DNA from 3 places in the Streptomyces sp. NBC_00554 genome. Region 3 is predicted to be linked to each of the others. Evidence: riboswitches for the same ligand, from Rfam matches in the RefSeq annotation. Region 3 holds a riboswitch; each other region holds the start of a gene.
The links. Region 3 has a riboswitch for S-adenosylmethionine ahead of thrC (threonine synthase). Riboswitches for the same ligand answer to the same signal wherever they lie in the genome.
Positions count from the first base shown of each region.

Region 1: linked by a shared signal. The riboswitch ahead of OG266_RS03055 (putative leader peptide) and the one ahead of thrC (threonine synthase) in region 3 are both predicted to bind S-adenosylmethionine.
Region 2: linked by a shared signal. The riboswitch ahead of OG266_RS32695 (aminotransferase class V-fold PLP-dependent enzyme) and the one ahead of thrC (threonine synthase) in region 3 are both predicted to bind S-adenosylmethionine.

Region 1 covers NZ_CP107799.1:648,882-655,059, forward strand. The annotation lists gene OG266_RS03045 (NtaA/DmoA family FMN-dependent monooxygenase) at 1-822, opposite strand, end outside; gene OG266_RS03050 (LLM class flavin-dependent oxidoreductase) at 841-2,100, opposite strand; gene OG266_RS03055 (putative leader peptide) at 2,178-2,294, opposite strand; SAM riboswitch class IV at 2,340-2,453, opposite strand; SAM riboswitch class IV at 2,670-2,815, shown strand; gene OG266_RS03060 (putative leader peptide) at 2,852-2,917, shown strand; gene OG266_RS03065 (glutathione S-transferase C-terminal domain-containing protein) at 3,058-3,792, shown strand; gene OG266_RS03070 (peptidoglycan-binding protein) at 3,818-4,513, opposite strand; gene OG266_RS03075 (polysaccharide lyase 8 family protein) at 4,679-6,178, shown strand, end outside.
Region 2 covers NZ_CP107799.1:7,424,837-7,431,014, forward strand. The annotation lists gene OG266_RS32685 (cytochrome bc complex cytochrome b subunit) at 1-971, shown strand, start outside; gene trpD (anthranilate phosphoribosyltransferase) at 1,126-2,190, shown strand; SAM riboswitch class IV at 2,328-2,444, shown strand; gene OG266_RS32695 (aminotransferase class V-fold PLP-dependent enzyme) at 2,632-3,993, shown strand; gene OG266_RS32700 (PQQ-binding-like beta-propeller repeat protein) at 4,064-6,178, shown strand, end outside.
Region 3 covers NZ_CP107799.1:5,517,258-5,523,435, forward strand. The annotation lists gene OG266_RS24305 (trehalose-6-phosphate synthase) at 1-641, opposite strand, end outside; gene OG266_RS24310 (glucosyl-3-phosphoglycerate synthase) at 718-1,692, opposite strand; SAM riboswitch class I at 1,872-2,019, shown strand; gene thrC (threonine synthase) at 2,037-3,353, shown strand; gene OG266_RS24320 (MoaD/ThiS family protein) at 3,350-3,625, shown strand; gene OG266_RS24325 (cold-shock protein) at 4,086-4,292, shown strand; gene groL (chaperonin GroEL) at 4,684-6,178, shown strand, end outside.

The DNA.
Region 1 (6,178 bases), 4.9 Mb from region 3:
CAGGATCAGCAGCTGGTCGTGGGTGCGGCCGTGGCGGGCCAGGCGCCCCTTGACGTCCGTGTAGAACGCCTGTCCTTCCTTGAGAGTGCTGTACCGGCTGAAGATCGCGTCCGCGCCGGCGGCGGCGAACTCGCGTCCATCCTCGGAGTCTCCGGCCTGGAAGACGACCGGGCGGCCCTGCGGACTGCGCGGCACGTTGAACTGCCCCTCGATGTCGAAGTGCTGTCCCTTGTGCACGAAGGCCCCGGCCTTCGCGTCCCGCAGGAAGGTGCCGCTCGCCTGGTCGGCGACGATCTCGTCCCCGTGCCAGGAGTCGAACAGTTCATTGGCGGTGGCCAGGAACTCCTTGGCCCTGGAGTACCGCTCCTCCTGCGGGAGGAAGCCGCCGCGGCGGAAGTTCTCGCCGGTGAAGGCGTCCCAGGAGGTGACGACGTTCCAGGCGGCGCGCCCGCCGGAGAGGTGGTCGAGGCTCGCGAACTGGCGGGCCACCTCGTAGGGCTCGTTGAACGTGGAGTTGATGGTGCCGGTCAGGCCGAGGTGTTCGGTGACGGCGGCGAGCGCGCTGAGGACGGTGAAGGTGTCGGGCCGTCCGACGACGTCCAAGTCGTAGATCTTGCCGCCCTGTTCACGCAGCCGCAGGCCTTCGGCGAGGAACAGGAAGTCGAACTTGGCGCGTTCGGCGGTCCGCGCGAAGTGCGCGAAGGAGCTGAACTCGATGTGGCTGCCGGCCTCGGGGTCGCTCCACACGGTGGTGTTGTTGACGCCGGGGAAGTGCGCCGCGAGGTGGATCTGCTTGAGCGGCTTGCTCGTTGACTTGCTCATGAGTTGGGTCCCTCCGGCTCAGGCGTGGGCGGCGGCGTAGCGGTTGGCGGGGCGGGCGAGGCCCAGCAGTCCGCGCAGGGTGTCGGCCTCGTACGAGTGCCGGAAGGCGTCGCGGCGCTGGAGTTCGGGTACCAGTCCCCGGGTGATCGCCGGGAGGTCGTGGCCGGCGACGGCGGGACGCAGCCGGAAGCCGGTCAGTCCGGCCTGCTGCAACTCCTGGAGCAGGTCGGCGAGTTGCACAGGGGTACCCGTGAACACCTTCGCGTCGCTGGTGTACGGGTAGCCCGCGAGGGCATCGAGACGCTCCTTACGGGCCACGGCCGCGGCGGGGTCGTTGTCCAGGAACACCACCAGGTCACCGAAGAGGTGCAACGGCTCCTCGGCGCGTCCGGCCGCTTCCTGTTCGGTGCGGACCGCGGCGACGATGGCACGCGCCTCATCGACGTCGTGCGGAGTGACGTATCCGATGTCGGTGCTGCGACCGAGCAGCCGGAAGGGCGCGCCCGTCGTGGACTCATGGGCCAGTGCGGTGACCAGGGGCTGACCCTGCGGCGGACGGGGCGTGATCGAGGGGCCCTTGACGCTGAAGTACTTGCCCTCGAAGTCGATGTAGTGCAGTTTGTCGCGGTCGACGAAGCGGCCGGTGGCGACGTCCCGGATCTCCGCGTCGTCCTCCCAGCTGTCCCACAGCCGGCGCACCGCCTCAACGTAGTCGGCGGCCTCGTCGAAGAGGTCGACGATCAACTCCCGCAGGGCCGGGGTCTCCAGGTCCTCGATACGGAGCTTCGGGAACGAACGGCGTCCGAAGTGCGCGGCCTCGTGTCGCCGCGCGGACGCCTGGACCCGCAGTCCCGCGCGGCCGGTGCTCACATAGTCGAGGGTGGCGATGGCCTTGGAGATATGGAACGGCTCCGTGTGTGTGGCCACCACGGTCGGCACCAGTCCTATATGGCTGGTCAACGGCGCGACGCGGGCGGCGATGAGGACGGCGTCGAGTCGGCCGCGTACCTGGTCGGTGCGTCCGTCCGGTTCGCTTAGGCGCGCGGACTGGGGGCCGAGCCCGTCCTCGATGGTCACGAAGTCCAGCAGGCCGCGTTCGGCCTCGCTGACCAGATCGGTCCAGTACGAGGCGGTGAACAGTTCGTCGGGGCGGGCCACCGGTTCGCGCCAGGCGGCCGGGTGCCAGCCCGCGCTGTCGAGAGCGACGGCGAGGTGCAGTGCGGCGGAAGAAGGGGAGGAGGGAGGGGTGGGAGAGGGCAGCGAGGATGACGACGACACGACTGGGTGCCTTCCTGATCGACCGTATGAGATCACCGGGCCCTCGGGATCGGAGGGTGCGGCGGCGAGGTGACAGGTCAGGGACGACAGAGCGCGCCGGCCACGCGCTGAAGGTCGATGTGCGGCCGGGAGTACAGGTGCACGCGGCGGCGCGGGGCGAGAACCATGACACGGAGGCGGGGCACAGTCTGCACGTCCGTCACCTCCGCCCTTTCGGCTCGGCGGACTGGAGACCGCCGGCGTCGCGCTTGCGGAACCCGGGACGGGCACCGCCTGGTCGTCACCTGGAGCACCCCGCCGCGAAGGAGGGTTGCCGGTCAGCAAGCCAGGGCTTGACGCTGACGCTCATAACCTGCTGGGGACGTTACGGGAGGCCACAGCGGTGCGCAATGCCCGGAGATCATGGTCGTTCTCACATCGCCGTGCCTCCCCGGAAGGGTCAACCACCCTGCCGCGCAATCTGTTCCACCCCGCGACGCCGGCCTGAGGCGCGCCCGGTGACCACCTGGTGAGACTGCGCCGGAGGCCTTCTTGACGGCCTCACGGAGCGCACCGACACTGACGAGGACGGTCACGATTGTCAGCGCCCCTCGGGCAGGTTTCCTCTGCCCGTACGGTTATCGGCCCCGGCCCGCTGGCAGGCAACCCTTCCACCGCGACGGGGTGCCCCGGGTGACGACCGGGTTCCGCCGGTGCGGCGGGACAAGCGTGGTCTCGCGTCTCGCGAGCCCCGAGTGTGGGACCGGTGGGAATGACCAAGAGCGGTTTGACGAGGCGCCTGCACATCGATCTGTTGCGGGTCTCCAGCGCCTACTAGTCCGAGCGGTACGGACCGGTACGCAGCGCAGTCACTCCGTTCCGCCGCGGTGCCCACAAGGCGACCGTGGCCTCCTCGTCCCAGGGAGAGTCATGTCCGAGACCCTGTCCTCGCACGTCTCAAACACCGGAACGTCCCGCGTGTGTACCCCAACCACGTGCGCCCCCAGCCCACTTGACGCGATCCCGCACCCCCGGATCACCGCCACGCCCGCCACGCGCCAGCACCGCTTCCGCAGCCGCATCGGCGTCGGTCTCGCCGGCGGCTTCTACCCGGCCCCGCACCGCTACGAGTTGTATCTGTCCGCGCACTGTCCCCTCTCGCTGCGCGTCTCCATCACGCTCGACCTGCTGGGCCTCAAGGACTCCGTCGCCACCACGCTCCTGGCGCTCCCCGCCGACACTCCCCGCGCGTTCTCCTCGTTGCGCAGCGCGTACGAGGCAACCTGGCACCACTACGACGGTCCGCTGACCGCGCCCGCGCTGTGCGACCGGTGGAGCGGACGCGTCGTCAGCAATCACACGCCCGATATCCTGCGCGACCTCGCCGACCTCCTCACCGACCGGGCCGGATCCTGCCACTGCCCGCTTCGCCCGTCGGCCCTCGCCGCCGACATCGACGCCCTGCGCGACCTCCTCGACCGGGATGTCACCCCCGGCGCGCCGCCGGAGAGGCGGTCGACGGCCCTCGACCTGCTGGACCGTCAACTCGCCTCCGGCCCCTATGCGTTGGGCGAAGAACTCACCGCGGCGGATGTGGACCTCTGGGTCGCCCTCGCCCCTCTCGAAGCGGCCGGCGACCTGTCCTCGTACGCATTCCTCCAGGACTATGTGCGACGCCTCGACGCCCACCCGGCCTTCCGACGGCATCTGTGATCGGACTGCCGGGCAGGGCCTCTCGTCACGTACGGGATTCCAGGGCGGCCCGGGTGTCGTTGCCGTAGACGCCCGTCTCGTCGCCCCGGATCCCGTACCAGAGCTGGAAGCGGGCCACGGCGGCGGTGAGCGTGGGGTCGTAGGTGCCGCTCGTGGTGCCGTCGGCGTACACGTCCGGAATGTCGAGGAGCCGCTGCTGGAGCTCCGTCACCTCCGTGCCGCTGTCTCCCTCCCGAAGGGTGCCCGCGCCGTCCGGGTCGGCGGCTCCGGAAGGGGCCTGGGCGACGGGTGCCGTGGCGGACGGGACGGCACCGGACTGCGATTCGGCGTCCGCGTCGCCGCCGGGCAGCAGAAGTGCCAGGGCGAATCCGGTCAGTGCGGCTGCCGCCACTCCGACGACCACCGCGGCTCGGCGCAGACCCTTGTCGCGCCCGTCGTCATGCCTGAATTCACGCCCAAGCGGTGCGGCGCCCTTGGCCTCCGCCCCAGCGGCGTAGTCCTCGCCGACCAGGACGGGCGGCAGTTCCTCCGTCTCGCCCTCCTGCGCCCGAGGTAAGGCGATCGACTCGTATCTTTCCTCCACGTCCGCGCTCTGCTGGTCCTCACGGAACTCCCTCAGCAGTTCGGCGAGGGCCTCCGTCCGGCGGCGGCGCTGGACATACGTGGGTTCGAGCGCCGGGCGGCGCACAGGCTGCCCCCCGCGTTCGGGCGGTGTCGACACACTGCTCTCCTTCCGTGCGCGCGGTCTCCCGCCATCCCCGTGAAGAGATACGGAGGCACCGGCTCGGGAGTTCAGCCGAACACCACATCACCGCAAGCGATCGATACGCTCAATTCATCAACAGGTATTGAGCGTTTGAGCGATCCCGTGCTAGAAACCGCCGTCATGACGACTCGTTGGTCACGCCGTGGTTTCCTCGCCGCCGGCAGCGGTACCGCCCTCGCGCTCGGGGTGCACACCACCGCCGGCGCCGCTCCCCTCACCTCCACCGAGATCTCCGCCGCCGCGGACGAGTTCGCGAGCCTGCGCGCGAAATGGCGCACCCTGATCCTCGGCGAGGGCTTCAGCCCCACAGCCGAACCCTTCAAGACCCGGCTCAGCGAACTGGGCACCACCGTAGGCCAGTTGCAGGCCACCATGGCGCCCACGTCCGGCTCACTGTGGCCGGACCTCGGCTACGCCGATCCTGAACCGGACACCGACCAGGAGTCGTACGGCTACTCCGGCAACCTCAACGCCAGTTACAACCGGCTCAACACGCTCGCCCAGGCGTACACGCAGCAGGGCACCGGACTCACCGGCGACACCGGTCTCAGGGACGACATCCTCACCGGGCTCGACCACCTCTACTCCGAGGTCTACAACGAGACCCAGGTCCGCTACGGCAACTGGTACAGCTGGCAGATCGGCGCGCCGCAGGCGCTGCTCGACGTGTGCGTCCTGATGTACGACCAGTTGTCGGCCGCGCAGCTCACCGACTACCTCAACGCGGTGGACCACTTCGTACCGGACTCGGCGGTCTCCTCCTACACCGGCACGAGCACCGGCGCCAACCGGGTCGACCTGTGCCGGGTCCTTGCGCTGCGGGGCGTCGTCGGCGCGAGCTCCGCGAAGGTCGCGCTGGCCCGGGACGCGCTCTCCCCCGTCTTCCCTTACGTGAGCGGCGGGGACGGGCTCTACACCGACGGCTCGTTCATCCAGCACACCACCGTGCCCTACACCGGTTCCTACGGTTCGGTGATGCTGGGCGGCCTCGGCATGCTCTTCGCGCTGCTCACCGGATCCACCTGGGAAGTCACCGACTCCAACCGGCAGATCGTCTTCGACGCGGTGGAGAACGCCTGGGCGCCCTTCCTCTACAACGGGCTCGTCATGGACGGCGTCTCCGGGCGGGCGGTCAGCCGCGGTCTGTCCGCGTCCGACGCCAAGCAGATCCAGCAGGACGACCATCTGCGCGGCCATCCGATCCTCGCCGCGATCGTGCTGCTCGGGCAGGGCGCGAGCAACACGGAGAACGCCCGGTGGCGTGGCCTGGTGAAGGGCTGGATGCAGCGCGACTACTACAGCCCGCCCATGAGCAACCCCTCCATCGGGCTCACAAGTCTCGCCCGCCTCAAGGGAGTTCAGGACGACACCACGGTCTCCGCCGTCGCCGAGCCCACCGGGCACCGGCTGTTCACCAACATGTCCCGGGCCACGCACCGCCGCCCCGGCTGGGCCGCGTCGATCAGCATGGCCGACCGCCGGATCACGTACTACGAGACCGGCAACGGAGAGAACCTGCACGGCTGGCACACCGGTTCCGGAATGCTCTATTGGTGGGGCGACACGTTCGGCAACGGCCAGTACAGCGACGCCTTCTGGCCCACCGTCGACCCCTACCGG
Region 2 (6,178 bases), 1.9 Mb from region 3:
TGCCGGGCATCATGCTCGGCCTGGTGGTCGGCCACCTGATCCTGGTCTTCTACCACAAGCACACGCAGTTCGCGGGCCCCGGAAAGACGAACAACAACGTCGTCGGCATGCCGCTGCTGCCGGTCTACATGGCCAAGGCCGGAGGCTTCTTCTTCCTGGTCTTCGGTGTCATCGCGGCCGTCTCGGCGATCGCCTCGATCAACCCGATCTGGACCATGGGCCCCTACCGTCCGGACCAGGTGTCCACCGGCGCCCAGCCCGACTGGTACATGGGCTTCTCCGAAGGCCTGATCCGGTTCATGCCGGGCTGGGAGATCAACCTCTGGGGCCACACGCTCGTCCTGGGCGTGTTCATCCCGCTGGTGATCTTCCCGCTGGTCCTGGTCGCGATCGCGGTCTACCCGTTCATCGAGTCCTGGGTCACCGGCGACAAGCGCGAGCACCACATCCTGGACCGCCCGCGCAACGTCCCGACGCGCACGGCCTTCGGTGTCGCGTGGATCACCTGGTACATGGTTCTGCTGATCGGTGGTGGAAACGACCTCTGGGCCACGCACTTCCACCTGTCGATCAACTCGATCACCTGGTTCGTACGGATCGCGTTCTTCGTCGCTCCGGTGCTGGCGTTCGTCATCACCAAGCGGATCTGCCTCGGCCTTCAGCGCCGGGACCGGGACAAGGTGCTGCACGGCCGCGAGTCGGGCATCATCAAGCGCCTGCCGCACGGTGAGTTCATCGAGATCCACGAGCCGCTCAGCCAGGCGGCTCTGCACACGCTCACGGCGCACGAGCAGTACGAGCCGGCCCAGATCGGCCCGTCGGTCGACAAGAACGGTGTCGAGCGCAAGGTGAAGGGCTCGCAGAAGCTGCGCGCCAAGCTCAGCAAGGGCTACTACGGGGAGGACCAGCAGATCCCCAAGCCCACCGTCGAGGAGTACAAGGAGATCACGAGCGGCCACGGCCACCACTGATCTCCTCGACGATCCTCGCTGATCGCCACGGCTGGAGCCCCGTCCATTGCATGGACGGGGCTCTTTGCCGTCTCCCGGGCTGGATAGGGTGGACTCACCCCTACGTACGGGGGTGAGTCCACCCTCGTACCTCTCTGAGAACCCAGGAGCGACCATGAGCGCTGTGAACCCCGCTGGAGGCGACACCGCGGCGGGCCGTTCCTGGCCGGCGTTGCTGAACGGCCTGCTCGACGGCCGTGACCTGAGCGCGGACGACACCGCCTGGGCGATGAACCTGATGATGCGCGGTGAGGCGACCGACGCGCAGATCGCCGGGTTCGCGGTGGCTCTGCGGGCCAAGGGAGAGACCGTCGCGGAGATCACCGGGCTCGTACGGATGATGTACGAGCACGCCAATGTGATCGAGGTGCCGGGGGACACCGTCGACATCGTCGGCACGGGCGGTGACGGGGCGAAGACCGTCAACATCTCCACCATGTCGGCGATCGTCATCGCCGGTACGGGCGCGAAGGTCGTCAAGCACGGCAACCGGGCGGCCTCCTCGGCCTCCGGCGCGTCCGACGTGCTCGAGAAGCTCGGGGTCAACCTGGAGCTGACGACGAAGCGGGTGGCCGAGGTGGCCGAGGAGGCCGGGATCACCTTCTGCTTCGCGGTGAAGTTCCACCCGGCGCTGCGTCATGTGGGCGCCGCGCGCGGGCAGTTGGGAATCCGTACGGTCTTCAACGCACTCGGTCCGCTGACGAACCCGGCACGGGTGAAGGCGCAGGCGGTCGGGGTCGCGGACCCCCGCATGGCGCCGATCGTGGCGGGCGTCTTCGCGGAGCGCGGCAACTCCTCGCTGGTCTTCCGCGGCGACGACGGGCTCGACGAGCTGACCATCACGTCCACGTCCCGGGTGTGGGTCGTACGGGACGGAAAGGTCACCGAGGAGACCTTCGACCCGAGGGACGTCGGCATCGACCTGGTCCCGATCGAGGCGCTGCGTGGCGCGGACTCCACATACAACGCGGACGTGGCGCGCCGGCTGCTCGACGGTGAGACGGGCCCGGTGCGGGACGCCGTACTGCTGAACTCGGCGGCGGCGCTGGTGGCCCTGTCGCCGGGCGCCGGACCGCTCGCGGACCAGATCCGCGCCGGGATGGCGAAGGCGGCGGAGGCCATCGACTCGGGGGCGGCGAAGCGGACGCTGGAGCGGTGGGTGGCGGCCACCAACGCGTAGGCGGCGGCCGGGACGGGTCCAGCGGGTCCGTCGTGGCGTTTCGAGTGGGGCCGGGGCAGGACGCCCGGCCCCTTTCGCGTTCCGGGATCCGGACACGGGTTGCGGTGCCCCGATTGGGTCGCGTAGGTTTTTCGGCAGGTCATGAGTGACAGTCATGAGGCCCCGGCCGACTGTCCAGCAACCCTCCGTCCGTGGCGGGGTGCTCCGGGTGAAGACCAGGCCGTAGGCAGCGAGGTCTACGGCAAGCGCGGACCCCTCGCCCTCGATTGAGGGATGGAGCCCAGGGGTCCTGGTCATTCGAGGGAGCCTTCTGTGAGCAAGCGAATGCGATAGGGCGCAGAGCCCCTCTCCGCATACCCCTTTCACCTTTTCCCGCGCTGAGCCGTACGTCCCCGTACCCGCTCGCGCGGTGATTCCCCCTGCCTCTCACAGGAGCTCGCCATGTCTGTCTCCACCGCTGCCGCCGACCAGACCATTTGTGCCCAGCTGCCCGTTCTGGGCCGGGATGTCACCGTCCCGCTCGTCACCGGTGGCGAGGTCACGTACGCCGCTCTCGACTACGCCGCCAGCGCCCCGGCCCTCCAGCGCGTGTGGGACGACGTGGCCGCGTACGCCCCGTACTACGGCAGCGTGCACCGCGGGGCGGGGTACCTGTCCCAGCTCTCCACCGACCTCTTCGAGAACTCCCGCACCACCGTCGCCGAGTTCCTGGACTGCCGTGCGGACGACCAGGTCGTCTTCACCCGGTCGACCACTGACTCGCTCAACCTGCTCGCCGGGGCTCTTCCGGCCGACTGCCAGGTCTTCGTCTTCGAGACCGAGCACCACGCCTCGCTGCTGCCCTGGCGGGACGCGCGGGTGACCTACCTGAACGCCCCGCGTACGCCTCAGGAGGCCGTCGCGACCCTGGAGGGCGCCCTCGCCGGCCGTGACCCCCACGGTCCGGCCCTGGTCTGCGTCACGGGCGCCTCGAACGTCACCGGTGAACTGTGGCCGGTGCGTGAACTGGCCGCCGCCGCCCACGCGCACGGCGCGCGCATCGTCCTCGACGCCGCGCAGCTCGCCCCGCACCACCCGGTGTCGGTGCGCGACCTCGACGTCGACTGGGTCGCCTTCTCCGGGCACAAGCTGTACGCCCCCTTCGGCTCCGGTGTCCTCGCGGGCCGCTCCGACTGGCTGCGCGAGGCCGAGCCGTACCTCGCGGGCGGCGGCGCCAGCCGCAAGGTGTCCCGGCGTACGGACGGCGGCGTGGACGTGGAGTGGCACGAGAGCGCCGCCCGGCACGAGGCGGGCTCGCCGAACGTGATCGGCGTGTACTCGATCGCGTCCGCCTGCAAGGCGCTCACCGAGGCCGGTTTCGACACGCTCGTCGCCCGTGAGCAGCAGCTCATCGAGACCGTCCGCGCGGGTCTCGCCGAAGTGCCCGAGGTGCGGGTCCTCTCGCTCTTCGGCGACGACGCCCCGCGCGTCGGCGTCATCTCCTTCGTCGTCGAGGGCTGGAACAGCTCGCACTTCGCGGCCGCGCTGTCCGCCGAGTACGGCATCGGGGTGCGCGACGGCCTGTTCTGCGCCCACCCGCTGGTGCGCACCCTCCTCGGCAGCGACCCTCAGACCCAGGGCGAGTGCGGCGCCCCCGAGGCCGCGCCCGGCGAGAAGTCCCTCAACGCCATCCGCGTCAGCTTCGGCGCGGGCACCCCGGACGAGCACGTCGAGCGTTTCGTCCGCGCGGTCAAGGAGCTCGTCCGCGATGGCGCCAAGTGGAACTACCGTACGGAGGACGGGCGTTGCGTCCCGGCCGTGTAATCGCCTGACAGGAGCACGGCGTATACGCTCCCCCTCGGCGGCCGTACGGCAAACAGGGGAGTTGCGGGGAGTGCAGGCGCTGCGGGAGACGGATCCACGGCGGATCGGTCCGTACGAGGTGCTCGGGAGGCTTGGCTCGGGCGGCATGGGCGAGGTCTATCTCGCCGAGTCGCGGGCCGGGCTCCGGCTGGCCGTGAAAGTGGTGCGGGCCGAGCACGCGGAGGACCGCACCTTCCGCGCCCGGTTCCGCCAGGAGGTACGGGCCGCGCAGACCGTCGGCGGGACCGGGACGTACACCGCACGGGTGGTCGACGCCGACCCCGAGGGTGAACGGCCTTGGATGGCAACGGAGTTCGTCGACGGGCCGAACCTGCGCGACGCGGTCCTCGACGGCGGGCCGCTGCCCGAGGACGCGGTACTCACCTTCGCGGCCGCACTGGGCGAGGCCCTCGCCGCGATCCACGCCAAGGGCATGGTGCACCGCGACCTCAAGCCGTCCAACATCCTCCTTGCACCGGACGGTCCGCGGGTCATCGACTTCGGGATCGTACGGGCGCTTGAGGCGACGGCGATGACCCGCACCGGCACCATGGTCGGCTCGGTCGGATACGTCTCGCCCGAACAGATCCGCAACGGCTCCGAGGTGGGACCGCCGAGTGACGTCTTCGCGCTGGGCGCCGTACTGGCGTACGCGTCGAGCGGCCGCGAGCCCTTCGGGGAGGGTCAGGACTCGGTGATCCTGCTGCGCATCATGACGCGGGACTTCGATCTCTCGGGGGTCCCGGCGCGCTTGCTTCCGCTGGTCGAGGCCTGTCTGCGGGAGGAGCCCGGGGAGCGGCCCACCCCGGAGGAAGTGGTCACGGCCGCCGGGCACACGGCGGCCTCCCTGCGGGCAGGGCTGCGGCCGGGGTGGCTCGCCCCCGCACCGGCGACGGCCGCGGGGGACGAACGGTGGCTTCCGGAGCGCGAGTCGGGCGAGGGAGAGAGCCGCGTCGAGTACGTCGCTCCGGTGACGGTCACGGGAGCTTCGGCGCCGACTGTCGCATCGGCACCCGAACGGCCTTCGCGGAGGCGGCTGTTGACGGCTTTCGGGGGTGGGGCGGTGGTCGCGGCCACCGGGGGAGCCGGCTGGTGGCTGTGGCTGCGCAGGCCCGGGCAGGAGAGCGGAACGCAAGGACCGGAGTCCCCCGAGACCGCGTCCGCGGCGGGCGTGCAGAATCCCGCCGCCCTCGCCTGGCAGTACGACGCCGCGGGGCTCGGCGGCATGTACGGACCCTGCGTCGCCGTGTCGCCGGACGGCGAGGTCGTCTACTTCGGGGACGCGAACGGGAAGCTGCAGGCGCTGTCCCGTGCGGGCGGGCGGCGCTGGGCGCTCAAGCTCGGCGAGGAGGTGTCGACGCCCGTCGTCACCCCGGACGGGATCTTCTGCGTCGTCTGGGACCAGGAGCGGGTGCGGCGCCGGCTGTGCGCGGTGGACGCGACGGGGAAGCTCATGTGGACCAGCACCCTCGGCGAGAACGGCTACGCCCCGCCCGTTCTCGCGGGTGCGGATGTGGTGGTGGCCACCGGCGACACCGACGTGGGAGGCCTGCGCTGCTACGCCGCCGACGGTGCCGTGCTGTGGAGCGCCACCACGCCCGCCGGTCCGACCGGCATCCCTCTGGTGGCGGGCGAAGTGATCTACACAGGAACCTTCGGCGACCGCCTGGTGGCCCTGAACGCCACCGACGGCACCCGGATCTGGTCGGTCGCCGCGGGCACCGACATCGGCCGGCCCGCGCTGGTCGGCGAGGTCCTCCTGGCCGAGTCCGGCGGCGAGACGAACCGGCACGCCTTCAGCCTGGACGGCAAGAAGCTGTGGGAGCGGTCGACGGACGGCAACGGGCTGCTGGTCACCGGGAACAAGTCGCTTGCGATCACCACCGGGCAGGGCACCGTCGACGCGATCAGGGCGGCCGACGGCTCCACCGCGTGGACGTACGAGATCGGCGGCGACTGGCTGCCGGGACCGGCGGTGGCCGCAGACCGAATCTATGTGCGAAGCGGGCTCGTCCTGTGCGCCCTGGGCCTGGACGGCAAGCCGCTGTGGAGCGAGGCGCTCGGCAAGTCGACCGGGGAGGACCAGCACAGCCCGGTACTGAGCGACAGGCGCCTCTACGTTCCCTCCGGGGGCGGAATCGCCGCC
Region 3 (6,178 bases):
AACGCGGACGCCCAGCGGTGGGTGAGGAAGCCCAGCCGGTCCGCGCCGAGCATGCCGCGCAGCACCTGTTCGGCGATGTCGTCGGGGAGCAGGCGGAAGTAGTCGACCGGCGCCCACGGGGTGTGCGAGAAGTGGCCGATGCGGAGATCCGGGCGCAGCTCCCGCAGCATGCCGGGGACCAGGGTCAGGTGGTAGTCCTGTACGACCACCACGGCGCCCTCGGCCGCCTCGTCGGCCAGCGCCCGCGCAAAGGACCGGTTGTACGCCTCGTACGACGCCCACTGGCGCCGGAACTCCTTGTCGAAGACCGGCTCCAGCGGCGTCTGGTACAGCATGTGGTGGACGAACCACAGCACGGAGTTCGCGATGCCGTTGTAGGCGTCCGCGTGCACCTCGGCGTCGATGTCCAGCATCCGCACGCCGTCCTCGCCGACCCCGCGCCGTACCGCTTCGCGGTCACCGTCGCCGAGCGCGGAGCACACCCACAGGGCGCCCCTGTCCGGGCCGATCGCCGACAGGCCCGAGACGAGGCCGCCGCCGCCGCGCTTGGGGTGCAGCGAGTTGTCCTCGCGCAGCTCGTAGGAGATCGGGCCGCGGTTGGACGCGACGAGGATCCGATGATTGCCGTACGGAGAAGCCATACGCCTCAACCTAGCCCGGCCCGGAAACGCTCAAACGTACGGACGGGGTGCGGCGGAGGCGTATACAGCCGTCCGATTACGCCGCTTTGCGTGATTGGTACTCCGAGATTTCCGCCATCGGAGGCCGTTCCTCCGTGTCCACGGAGTACGTCCGCGGCTCGAAGCCGTCCTCGCCCCGTTCGAACTGGGTGATGGCCGGACGGATGAGGTGCCCGCGGGCCAGCCTCAGCTGGGCCGTGCGGTAGATCGCCGCGGACATCCGGCCCAGCGCCTGACCGTCCTGGTGCCGGTGCTTGCGGACGCCGACGTCGACCTGGGCGAGTGCGTCCAGGCCCACGAGGTGCAGGGCGTCGACGAGCATGCCGAGCTCCACGCCGTATCCGACCGGGAACGGGAGCTGTTCGAGGAGGGAGCGGCGGGCCGCGTATTCGCCGCCGAGCGGCTGGACGAATCCGGCCAGCTGCGGCCAGTGCATGTTCAGCAGCGGGCGGGCCATCAGCTCGGTCACACGGCCGCCCTGGCCGGCCGCGGTTCTGCCGGAGGTGGGCTCGCCCGGCAGGTTCAGCGGGCGGTCGTACATCGCCTTGACGAGGTCCACGCCGGGCTCGGTGAGCAGCGGCCCCACGATCCCGGAGACGAAGTCCGAGGAGAACTCCTTGAGGTCCGCGTCGATGAAGCAGACGATGTCACCGCTCGTCACGAGGAGTGACCGCCACAGGACCTCGCCCTTGCCGGGCACGGCCGGGATGCGGGGGAGTATTTCGTCCCGGTGAACAACCCGGGCGCCCGCGGCGGTGGCGACCTCGGAGGTGCGGTCCGTCGAACCCGAGTCGATGACGACGATCTCGTCGACAAGGGGGACTTTCGCCGTCATCAGGTCGCGGCGGATGATGGAGACGATCTCACCGACCGTCGCCTCCTCGTTGAGCGCGGGCAGGACCACGCTCACCGTGGAGTTGGTGGATCGCTTCGCGGCTATCAGCTTCTTGAGCGGGCGGTCACTCACGGACCAGGAGCGCGTGCTCAGCCAGCGCTCGACGTCTTCCAGCACGTGCGGCTCTCCCTTGCGTTCATTGGGATGCGTGTGCCCGTCGCCGCGCCAGCGGTTGGTGTGTCGCTGTCATCTCGCGGTTCGGACGGCTCTCTCCACCATCCAGGCCTTCGGTTACAGTCTTGAACAACGCTGATGACCATCGCATGTCGGGGGTCGTTGCGCGTACAACTGAATACCGCTCATCCAGAGGGGCAGAGGGATACGGCCCGTTGAAGCCCCGGCAACCCTCCAGCTGGTTCTTGTCACGTCGACGTGGTGAGGCTCCCGGCTCGGGAAGGTGCCAAATCCGTCTCACGGCGAAGTGCGTCGTGAGGAAGATGAGGAGAAAGGGCCTCCCCTCCATGGCTGCGCAGACAGTTGCAAGCACCACGAACACCGTGACCTCCCCGGATTCCGCGAACTCCGTCGATCTGGGCCCCGCCGCCGCGCTTTCCTGCCGCGAGTGCGGACACCGTGTGCCGCTCGGCCCGGTCTTCGCCTGCGAGGAGTGTTTCGGCCCGCTGGAGATCGCGTACGACTTCTCGGCCTACGAGACCGAGGACCTCCGCAAGCGCATCGAAGCGGGCCCCGCGAACATCTGGCGCTACGCGCCGCTCCTGCCGGTCCCGGCGGACGTCGCCGAGAAGCCGAACATCAACCCCGGCTGGACCAAGCTCGTCCAGGCCGACAACCTCGCCCGCGAACTGGGCGTCACCCCCGGCAAGCTCTTCGTCAAGGACGACTCGGGCAACCCGACGCACTCCTTCAAGGACCGCGTCGTCGCCCAGGCCATCGAGGCCGCGCGCGCGTTCAACTTCACCACCCTCTCCTGCTCCTCCACCGGCAACCTCGCCGGCGCCGTCGGCGCCGCCGCGGCCCGGGCCGGCTTCCGCTCCTGCGTGTTCATCCCGCACGACCTGGAGCAGGGCAAGATCGTCATGGCCGCGGTGTACGGCGGCGAGCTCGTCGGCATCGAGGGCAACTACGACGACGTGAACCGTTTCTGCTCCGAGCTGATCGGCGACCCGGCCGGCGAGGGCTGGGGCTTCGTCAACGTCAACCTGCGGCCGTACTACGCGGAGGGCTCCAAGACCCTCGCGTACGAGATCTGCGAGCAGCTCGGCTGGCAGCTCCCCGACCAGCTGGTGATCCCGATCGCCTCCGGCTCCCAGCTCACGAAGATCGACAAGGGCCTGCAGGAGCTGATCAAGCTCGGGCTCGTCGAGGACAAGCCGTACAAGATCTTCGGCGCCCAGGCCGAGGGCTGCTCGCCGGTGTCCGTGGCCTACAAGGCCGGGCACGACGTCGTACGGCCCCAGAAGCCGAACACCATCGCCAAGTCGCTCGCCATCGGCAACCCGGCGGACGGGCCGTACGTGCTCGACATCGCGCGGCGCACCGGCGGCGCCGTGGAGGACGTCAACGACGAGCAGGTCGTCGAGGCGATCAAGCTCCTCGCTCAGACGGAGGGCATCTTCGCCGAGACGGCGGGTGGCGTGACGGTGGGTGTGGCGAAGAAGCTGATCGAGAACGGTCTGCTCGACCCGACCCTCACCACGGTCGTCCTCAACACCGGCGACGGCCTCAAGACCCTGGACGCGGTGGCCTCGGACACCGGGCTCACCGCTACCATCCGCCCGAACCTGGACTCCTTCCGAGAGGCTGGCCTCGCGTCATGAGCGTCAATGTCCGCATCCCCACCATCCTGCGCACCTACACCGGCGGCAAGGCCGAGGTGACGGCCGAGGGTGGCACCCTCGGCGAGGTCATCTCCGACCTTGAGAAGAACCACACCGGTATCGCCGCCCGCGTCCTGGACGACCAGGGCAAGCTGCGCCGCTTCGTCAACGTGTACGTGAACGACGACGACGTCCGCTTCGAGCAGGGCCTGGAGACGGCGACGCCGGACGGCGCCGGCGTCTCGATCATTCCGGCCGTCGCCGGAGGCTGACCATTACGCACAGCGATTGCAGTTACCTTGGGTAATCGCAATCACCGAGAGTTCACCTGATTGCCCCCTCCGTGAGAGAAGCGGAGGGGGCAATTCTGTATGGTTGAGCGCGGTACAGTTGGGGAACGTGCTTCGCTTTCCATGTTGGTTTCATGCCGGGCGCATATGAGTTCTTGCCCGAAGTCCGACAAGAAGTAGCCAAAGTGCCCTGCACTTTTGAGCCGTTTATGGCATTTATGGGGCCCGACTTGCCCTGAATCTTTGCGAATTCTCCGCATATTCCCGATCGGTCACGCCCAGAATTCTCGTCCGATTGACCTGTTGCAGAGGGCAGTTGGACAGATACATTCAGCCGCGGTCGACGCGTTCCGGCGCACACCCCCAATCGTTGGGGGGTGAGGTCTGACCCGGGCCCGCGAAGTGCGGTCCTGTGCAAGGGCCAGTAATAGGGGAGTTAGGCATGGCTCAGGGCACCGTCAAGTGGTTCAACGCGGAGAAGGGGTACGGCTTCATCGCGGTCGACGGTGGTGCGGATGTATTCGTCCACTACAGCGCGATTCAGATGGACGGCTACCGCACCCTTGAAGAGGGCCAGCGGGTCGAGTTCGAGATCTCGCAGGGCCAGAAGGGGCCGCAGGCGGACATGGTCCGGCTGGCGACCAGCTGAAGCACGCGCCGACTGACTGTTCTGTTCGACGTGACGAAGGGCTCGTATCCCCGGCAGGGGGTGCGAGCCCTTCGGTCTGTCCGGCGGTCTGTCCCCTCTTCACGTGTACGTGCGTACGGGACCCCGTGTCTTCCCGTGTACGTGCTTACGGGCCCGCGCGCCTGTGCACGCCCCCCGTTTCACCTGGGGATCTTCCGGAGCCGCTTGCACTCGGTAGGGGCGAGTGCTAATCATTGGCGTTAGCACTCTGCAGGTGAGAGTGACAACGAGGACCGGGTCAGTGAGGCCCGCAGGCCAAGTGGGGCAAGGAACCACGAGGCAGGCAGGCCGTCCGTCGCGGGCGCGGGCGCGGTCCGGAGCAATCCACCCCAGTCCGGGAGGACCACTTCACATGGCCAAGATCATCGCGTTCGACGAGGAGGCACGGCGCGGTCTCGAGCGCGGGATGAACCAGCTCGCCGACGCCGTCAAGGTCACCCTTGGCCCCAAGGGCCGCAACGTCGTCCTCGAGAAGAAGTGGGGCGCCCCCACGATCACCAACGATGGTGTTTCCATCGCCAAGGAGATCGAGCTCGAGGACCCTTACGAGAAGATCGGCGCTGAGCTGGTCAAGGAAGTCGCCAAGAAGACGGACGACGTCGCCGGTGACGGTACGACCACCGCGACCGTTCTGGCGCAGGCGCTGGTCCGCGAGGGCCTTCGCAACGTAGCCGCGGGTGCCAACCCGATGGCCCTCAAGCGTGGTATCGAGAAGGCCGTCGAGGCCGTCTCCGGTGCCCTGCTCGAGCAGGCCAAGGATGTCGAGACCAAGGAGCAGATCGCTTCCACGGCCTCCATCTCCGCCGCCGACACCCAGATCGGCGAGCTCATCGCCGAGGCGATGGACAAGGTCGGCAAGGAAGGCGTCATCACCGTCGAGGAGTCCCAGACCTTCGGTCTGGAGCTCGAGCTCACCGAGGGTATGCGCTTCGACAAGGGCTACATCTCGGCGTACTTCGCCACCGACATGGAGCGTATGGAGGCCGTCCTCGACGACCCCTACATCCTGATCGCCAACTCGAAGATCGCCAACGTCAAGGACCTGCTCCCGCTCCTGGAGAAGGTCATGCAGTCGGGCAAGCCGCTGCTGATCATCGCCGAGGACGTCGAGGGCGAGGCTCTGTCGACGCTGGTCGTCAACAAGATCCGTGGCACCTTCAAGTCCGTCGCCGTCAAGGCTCCGGGCTTCGGTGACCGCCGCAAGGCCATGCTCGGCGACATCGCCATCCTCACGGGCGGCGAGGTCATCTCCGAGGAGGTCGGCCTCAAGCTGGAGAACGCGGGTGTCGACCTGCTGGGCCGTGCCCGCAAGGTCGTCATCACCAAGGACGAGACCACGATCGTCGACGGCTCCGGCTCTGCCGACCAGGTCGCCGGCCGGGTCAACCAGATCCGCGCCGAGATCGAGAACTCGGACTCGGACTACGACCGCGAGAAGCTCCAGGAGCGCCTGGCGAAGCTCGCGGGCGGCGTGGCCGTCATCAAGGCCGGTGCCGCCACCGAGGTCGAGCTCAAGGAGCGCAAGCACCGCATCGAGGACGCCGTTCGCAACGCGAAGGCGGCCGTCGAGGAGGGCATCGTCGCCGGTGGTGGCGTGGCTCTCATCCAGGCTTCCTCGGTCTTCGAGAAGCTGGAGCTCACGGGTGACGAGGCGACCGGCGCCAACGCCGTGCGGCTCGCCCTGGAGGCCCCGCTCAAGCAGATCGCCGTCAACGGTGGTCTCGAGGGTGGCGTCATCGTCGAGAAGGTGCGCAACCTGCCCGTCGGTCACGGCCTGAACGCCGCGACCGGTGAGTACGTCGACATGATCGCCGAAGGCATCATCGACCCGGCGAAGGTCACGCGCT